2 linked regions of the Flavivirga spongiicola genome follow. The protein of the gene in region 1 interacts with the protein of each later gene in a pairwise test. Links are inferred from orthologs where the notes say so. Each region holds a gene or a part of one and is shown in the gene's direction. Other genes may lie near its edges.

Region 1 (3,978 bases):
AGGTCAAATTAAAAACTTTAATACTATTTCTAAAAATCTAATTGACAAACTTACTTATAGACCTATGCTTCACATGTGCAATACTTCGGGGATATTAAATTACCCCGAGGCACATTTTGATATGGTTAGAGGTGGCATAGGGCTTTATGGGTTTGGAAATTCTGACAAAGAAAACAAAAACTTAATACCTATTGCTACTTTAAAAACGATCATTTCTCAAATTCATAACATTGAAAAAGGGGAATCTGTCGGATATAACAGAGCTTTTAAATCTAATTCGTTTTTAAAAACAGCGACACTTCCTATTGGTCATGCAGATGGTATTGGTAGGCAATACGGAAATGGAAAAGGCTTTGTTACTATAAATGGGCAAAAAGCTCCTATTGTTGGCAATGTTTGTATGGATATGATTATGGTTAACATTACCAATATAGAATGTAAAGAAGGGGATGAGGCTATTATTTTTGGGCAAGATAATACTGCAGAGCAATTAGCAAAAACAACAAATACTATTTCTTACGAACTGATAACCTTTGTTTCTCAACGAGTTAAACGCCTTTTTTTAAAATAAGATATTTTAACAAATGTTAAATTTTTAACAGATTTTAACTATTTTAGTCTTCACTAACTAAAAATTTTAAAGATTATGCTTAAAGAATTCAAAGACTTTGCAATGAAAGGCAATTTAGTCGATATTGCTGTCGGTTTTGTAATGGGTGCTGCTTTTAACAAGGTAGTTGCTTCATTTACAGGAGGTATTGTATCTCCATTAATTGGGTTAATATTCAATGCCGATTTCAAGGATCTAAAATATGTCCTTAAAGAAGGGGTTGCGAATGCCGATGGTGTTATAGAAGGTGAAGTATCTGTACTTTGGGGGGCTTTCTTAACCAATGTCATTGACTTTATTATTGTGGCATTTGTGATGTTCATGATTGTTAAAGCAGTAAACAAAATGAAGAAAAAAGAAGAACCTGCTCCTGAAGCGCCTAAAGGGCCATCGCAAGAAGATTTACTTACTGAAATAAGAGACTTGCTTAAAAAATAACTATTTGTTAAATAAATAACAACGTGTTATTTGTTGTTAAAAAGACCTCGTTTAAAAAAAATGAGGTCTTTTTTTAGATTCTGGAATAGAATTAATACTTAATTTTGTCCTTAAGAAATTTATTAAATATTATACAAAATGAAAGTAGCAGTTGTTGGGGCCACTGGGATGGTTGGCGAAGTGATGCTTAAGGTGTTAGAGGAGCGTAATTTTCCTGTAACAGAATTATTACTTGTAGCATCAGAACGTTCGGTTGGAAAAAAATTAACTTTTAAAAATAACGAATATACCGTTATTGGTTTAGCGGATGCAGTAGCAGCAAAACCTCAGATTGCTATTTTTTCTGCAGGAGGGGACACCTCTGTAGAATGGGCACCTAAATTTGCAGAAGCTGGCACTACGGTGGTTGATAATTCTTCGGCATGGAGAATGGATCCTACCAAAAAACTGGTCGTTCCAGAAATAAATGCTAGTGAATTAACCAAAGAAGATAAAATTATTGCCAACCCAAATTGCTCTACCATACAAATGGTCATGGCATTAGCGCCACTGCATGAAAAATATAAAATGAAACGTGTTGTGGTTTCCACCTATCAATCGGTTTCCGGTACTGGTGTAAAAGCTGTAAAACAATTAGAAAATGAAATTGCTGGGATTGATGGTGAAATGGCATACCCTTATCCTATTGGTAGAAATGCCTTACCACATTGCGACGTTTTTTTAGAAAATGGTTATACCAAAGAAGAAATGAAATTGGCTCGCGAGCCTCAAAAAATATTTAATGACAGGACTTTTTCTGTTACAGCAACAGCCGTTAGAATTCCAACTGCTGGTGGACATTCTGAATCTGTAAATGTAGAGTTTGAAAATGATTTTGATGTAGCAGATGTTCGTAAAATGCTTCACGAAACGTCTGGTGTTATTGTACAGGACAACACAGATACCAACACTTACCCAATGCCTATTTATGCACATGATAAAGATGAGGTTTTTGTAGGTAGAATTCGTAGAGATGAAACTCAACCAAACACATTAAACATGTGGATTGTTTCCGATAATTTGCGTAAAGGAGCGGCAACAAATACTATTCAAATAGCTGAATATTTGGTTGAAAATGATTTAGTGTAGACTCTTTTTAATCTTAAAATAAGATAAAGCCCTTGTAATAAACAAGGGCTTTTTTTATGGTATTCAATCTTGCTTAATAAATGTCATCTTATAAGTCGTGGCAGCAAGTTTCATAATGGTTTTATAAATATATTCGCAAACCTGTTTTTCGCCTTTAATATTTATTAAATCGATGGTGTCTTCAGGAGTATGATATTGTGGATGTCCACCAGTGTGCATCCCTAAAACAGAAATTTCTTTTTTATAAAAAGACACATGATCAGATCCGCCAACAGAACCTGCATGTACTACAGGGTTTAAACCTAACGACTTTCCTAATTCTGACATAAAATTTACGCCATCAGGAAATGTGCCTGCACCTCCCATATAAACCTGTTTTTGGTCATTTAATCTTCCAACCATATCCATATTAATCATTAATTTAATTTGAGATATAGGGACTAATGGATTTTCTACAAAATATTTACTTCCTAATAAGCCTTGTTCTTCAGCTCCAAAAGCAATAAACAAAACACTTCGTTTTAATTGTTGTTGTTGAGATGCTATTTTTTCGGCTATTTCTAATAATGCAGCAGTACCACTGGCATTATCGTCAGCTCCATAATGTATCGTGTTTTTTTTATCCGATTTAGACGATGGCCCTCCGAGGCCTAAATGATCGTAATGAGCTCCTAGGACAATATATTCATTTTTTAAAATAGGATCGCTCCCTTCAATAAAGCCAATAACATTACATGTTTTTACAATGGGTTTCTTATCAATTCCTTTTTCTACACGCAATGCCGCTTTAAAGGGTTGTTTATACTTCTTTTTAATGGGGATAACACCGATTTTTTTAAATTCGCCTTCTATATATTTTACAACCCGTTTGTTCGCTTTGCCTCCTGGATATCTTCCTCCATTTACTTCTGAGGTTAAAAATAATATATGGTCTTTTAGTTCGTTTTCTGTTATTTCTACTTGAGAAAATACACTAAAACAAACAACATTTAATAGTAGAAAGAAAATCTTTTTTTTCATTGCTTTTTTATAATTTATTTAGAAGGTTTAAAGGTATAATAAACATCACTAATATTCGTGCGAATACAATAAACATTAACAGTATACGTAAATGATTTTGTTTATTTTTGAAAAGCTTAAAACACATTCGTCATGAAAAAAACAATAACAAACCTTTTAATCCTCTTAATATTAGTGGCTTGTAAAAAAAATAACGTAGAAAAAAAAGCTGTACTTGTGAATTACCCTGAAACAAAGGTTGTAGATACTATAGACACCTATTTTAATGTAGAAGTAAAAGATCCATATCGTTGGTTAGAAGACGACAAAAGCCCTGAAACTGAAGCTTGGGTTAAAACACAAAACAAAACAACATATGGCTATTTAGATAATATTCCGTTTAGAAGTGAACTAAAGGAACGTCTTTCAAGTTTATGGAATTATGAAAAAATTAGTGCCCCTTTTGTTGAGGGCGATTACACTTACTTTTCTAAAAATGACGGTTTACAAAACCAAAGTGTGATACATAGAAAAAAAAACAATGGTGAACCTGAAGTCTTTTTAGATCCTAATACTTTTTCTAAAGATGGCACGGTATCTTTAGGAGGCACCAGTTTTTCAAAAGACGGCAGCATTTTAGCGTATTCTATTTCGGAAGGTGGCAGTGATTGGAGAAAAATTCTTGTCATGAATACTGAAACCAAAGAAATCATAGAAGACACACTTATAGATGTGAAATTCACCCAAATATCCTGGTATAAAAATGAAGGTTTTTACTATTCCAGCTACGATAAACCAGAAGG
Region 2 (4,058 bases), 1.9 Mb from region 1 along the record:
AAGCGCCAATGTTTACATAACTAGGCATTAAAATAGTACCACTGGAAATATAAGCACCATGTCTTGCAACTGCATGAGGAACTACACGAATTCCTTTTTCTGCATAACCACGTTTTAATGGAATTTTATCATGAAATTCTAACGGACCAGCTTCAATCGTTTCCATTTTCTGAATTGGAAAATATAAAACAACTGCTTTTTTTACCCATTCGTTAACTTGCCAACCACCAGTAATTGGTTCCGCTACTCTCAATTCACCTTTATCTAATAAATCTATAACCTTTCTTATAGCTGAAGTTGTTGTTTCTTCTTTTAAAAGATCTCTGTTCTCCCAAGTCTTTTCTATGATTTGTTGTAATTCTGTCATTGATATTTAAATTTTGAGCAAATATACTAGGTATCATTTAAAAAATAGAACGAAAAAGTCATTATATCAATTATGACGAACTCTAAATTTTTCATCGATTGACGCTAAATTTAATAAAAATAAAAGCCCGTTTTTCCTTTGAAAGAAAAAGATAAATCGATGAAATGCATTTTTGCTGTATTTCGTCTTGCTAAATAGGTCTTTAGTCTGTTTATCGATGAAAATTTGTAGCTCCACTACTAATCGAAAATACGTTGGGTTATAACTAATTTTTTGTGTTTGAACTCTGGTATGGATATATATTTGGAATATGCAAACGACAATAAACAGAATGAAAACAAATACTTACATACTATTAATTTTATTACTTTCCTTTTCTTTAGGAGTTGCTCAAAGCGATACTAATAAGATGAAAACTAATAAAGTTATGTCAGTTTATGTAAATGATGGAGAAGTAGTGGTTGCTAAAGATAATGCAGTAGAAACTGTAAAAGAAAATGATTCATTGTTAATTGATGCTAAGGAATTAAAAGAGTCTATTGCACGTACTAGTGATATTAGATTATATCTTAATCGTGTAAGAAATGTTGAAAATATTAAATTGTTATTTCCGAAAATAAATAAGCCCGTTAAGGCTTAAAAAATAGATTTTAAATATTATTAATGTTAAAACGATGTAATAAAGGCTGTCTGAAAAGACAGTCTTTGTTATTTTATTAAATTTTTAAAGATTAAAACCTCGCAGGCTTGCTTCGAGGCAGTTTATTAAACTATTTTTGTATAAAATAGATATATGGCTCGCATTTTAGCAATAGATTATGGTACTAAGAGAACAGGTATAGCTGTAACCGATGAATTGCAAATTATAGCCTCTGGGCTTACCACAGTTAATACAAAAGAGCTTTTAAAGTTTTTAAAAGATTATACCAATAAAGAACAGGTTGAATTATTTTTGGTTGGAGAACCAAAACAAATGAATAATACCGTTTCAGAAAGTGAAATCCATATTCTTCCATTTATAGATAATTTAAAAAAAGAATTTCCTAACATTCCAATTAAAAGAGTAGATGAGCGATTTACTTCTAAAATGGCTTTTCAAACGATGATTGATAGTGGATTGAAAAGGAATCAGCGAAAAAATAAAGCACTGATAGACGAAATTAGTGCTACCCTTATATTACAGAGTTATTTGTATTCTAAATAGTGACTAGTCGGAAACATAGCAAAACTCACCAAAAATAAATCTTTTGATAAAATTAGTCTGTTTCCGACCAGTCACTAAATAAGTAAGACTTCCTTAAGAATAAATTTTGCATAAATAAGACGGTAAATTATAAGTATTAGTATTTTTGCAAATAATAAATACTAAACAAATAATGATTTTACCAATAGTAGCCTATGGCGACCCAGTCTTAAAAAAGAAAGGAACAGACATAACTAAAGCATATCCAAATCTTGATGTTCTTTTAGATAATATGTTTGAAACCATGTATAATGCTTATGGTGTTGGATTGGCGGCACCTCAAATAGGATTACCAATTAGACTGTTTTTGGTTGATACAACGCCTTTCTCAGAAGATGAAGATTTGACTGCTGAAGAGCAGAAAACACTAAAAGACTTTAAGCGTGTTTTTATTAATGCTAAAATAACTGAAGAAGAAGGTGATGAATGGGCCTTTAATGAAGGTTGTTTAAGTATTCCGGATGTTAGAGAAGATGTTTTTAGGCGGCAAAAAATAACTGTTGACTATGTAGATGAAAATTTTAAATCACATACAGAAACTTTTGACGGATTAATAGCTAGAGTTATTCAGCATGAGTATGACCATATTGAAGGTGTTTTATTTACGGATAAACTTTCTAGCTTAAAAAAGCGTTTAATTAAAGGAAGACTAACCAATATATCTAAAGGTAAGATTAATGTCGATTATAGAATGCGTTTTCCCGATCAAAAAAAGAAGCGATAATATTTGCAAGCAATCAATAAACAGTTGATATTTGCCTCTCTTTCAAAAATTAATTATGAGTTTAGATAAAGTATTATCAATAGGTGGAAAACCAGGGTTATATAAATTAATTGCACAAACACGAGGTGGTTTTGTGGCAGAATCGTTAGTAGATAACAAACGTATATCTGTAAGTGTACAAAACAATGTTAGTATTTTAAGTGAAATCGCCATTTATACTTTAACAGAAGAAGTACCATTAAAGCAAGTTTTTGAAAGTATTAAGAAAAAAGAAAATGGTCAACAATCTTCTGTAAATCCTAAAGATAGTAAAGACGTGTTAGAAGAATATTTCTTTGACGTGTTACCCGATTATGATGAAGATAGAGTTTATGCAAGCGATATTAAAAAAGTGATACAGTGGTATAATTTATTGCAAAAATACGATCTGTTGAATTTTCCAGATTCTGAAGAGGATGAAGAAAGTGAACCAACATCAGACGAAGAAAAATAAAACTTAAGACCTCCAAATTTGGAGGTTTTTTTATGCTTTTTTGTAAGCTTCATTAGTCTTTTTCGACTGTAAATGAGATAACAAAAAAGAATAAATTAATGAAATCACTTTGGTTTTTTGATGATGTCAATCTTTTCAAGGTGCTTTGTCCCCACAAATTTAAAACCTACAAAGCGAATCACGATTTTGATGCTTACAAAAAGAAAGACTATATATATTTTGAAGAGGACTCTGCAAACAAAGTATATCTTATAGAAAGAGGTAAAGTCAAAATAGGGTATTATAGTGAAGAAGGGGATGAAGTTGTTAAAGCTATTTTAACACGTGGGGAGTTGTTTGGAGAAACAGCTATTCTTGGAGAGTCTAAGCGAGAAGAATTCGCCCAATCAATTGATAATACTACCAGTATTTGTCCTATAGGAGTAGATACTATGCATGATTTAATGCGAAATAATCAAACCTTCAGCTTTAAAGTGTACAAAGTCATTGGTTTCAAATTAAAAAAATTAGAAAGACGATTACAGTTACTCTTATTTAAAGATGCTAAAACACGACTTATTGAGTTTTTAGATGAGCTGTGCTCTGACTATGGGTACGATTGTGAAAAAACAGGTGATAAAGTGATTCATCATCCATATACACAAAAAGATATAGCCTCTTTAATAGGAACTTCCAGACCGACGTTAAATATACTTTTAAACGAATTAAAAGAGGAAAAAGTGATTCAATTCACCAGAAAAGAAATAAGAATTCATAAAAATATTGCTTAATGTTAGATAGCTAACATTTTATAAAATCTCTGTGTTATAATTTTGAAGTATTAAAAATTTTAAAAAAATAATACAATGATTAAGAAAATGTTTATAATGGCAATATTGTCAATAGGATTACTAGTTAGTTCTTGTAGCAATGATGATGACAATGCACCGTCAACAGCCAGTTTAACGTTAGAGTTAGATGGTTTAGAAGCTTTAGGTGACAAATATGTTTATGAAGGCTGGATAATTGTAAATGGAGCACCGGTTTCAACGGGAACGTTTAGTTCTGTTACATTTCCACAAACTTTTACTGTAGATGCAACTCAACTAGAAAATGCAACAAAATTTGTGTTATCAATTGAGCCGGCAGGAGAAACTGGAACCGCAGCAGAGATGCCTGCGGATACTAAAATTTTAGTAGGTGATTTTTCAGGAGACAGAGCCCCCGTTAATACAGCTATAGTAGGCGATTT

The links. The genes of interacting proteins can lie anywhere in the genome.
Region 2: the proteins of Q4Q47_RS09050 (region 1) and def interact in binary tests that used the Escherichia coli proteins (3 or more experiments, as listed by UniProt). The link is inferred for Flavivirga spongiicola from one-to-one orthologs.

The regions. Positions count from the first base shown.
Region 1 is NZ_JAUOEO010000001.1:2,264,680-2,268,657, reverse strand. What follows is about bases 333-3,181. They hold Q4Q47_RS09050 (aspartate-semialdehyde dehydrogenase), read left to right. Parts: upstream 333-1,186; coding sequence 1,187-2,176; downstream 2,177-3,181. Other genes in these bases: Q4Q47_RS09045 (M28 family metallopeptidase), read right to left, coding at 2,240-3,181; mscL (large-conductance mechanosensitive channel protein MscL), read left to right, coding at 647-1,048; alr (alanine racemase), read left to right, coding at 333-571. Also shown: more of alr, read left to right, coding at 1-332; more of Q4Q47_RS09045, read right to left, coding at 3,182-3,196; Q4Q47_RS09040 (prolyl oligopeptidase family serine peptidase), read left to right, coding at 3,329-3,978.
Region 2 is NZ_JAUOEO010000001.1:382,581-386,638, reverse strand. Bases 610-3,538 are described here. They hold def (peptide deformylase), read left to right. Parts: upstream 610-1,743; coding sequence 1,744-2,334; downstream 2,335-3,538. Other genes in these bases: Q4Q47_RS01340 (Crp/Fnr family transcriptional regulator), read left to right, coding at 2,926-3,538; Q4Q47_RS01345 (DUF5606 family protein), read left to right, coding at 2,390-2,827; ruvX (Holliday junction resolvase RuvX), read left to right, coding at 1,161-1,571; Q4Q47_RS01360 (hypothetical protein), read left to right, coding at 678-1,007. In the rest of the region: Q4Q47_RS01365 (2,3,4,5-tetrahydropyridine-2,6-dicarboxylate N-succinyltransferase), read right to left, coding at 1-367; more of Q4Q47_RS01340, read left to right, coding at 3,539-3,597; Q4Q47_RS01335 (anti-sigma factor), read left to right, coding at 3,673-4,058. UniProt on the Escherichia coli protein: Removes the formyl group from the N-terminal Met of newly synthesized proteins. Requires at least a dipeptide for an efficient rate of reaction. N-terminal L-methionine is a prerequisite for activity but the enzyme has broad specificity at other positions.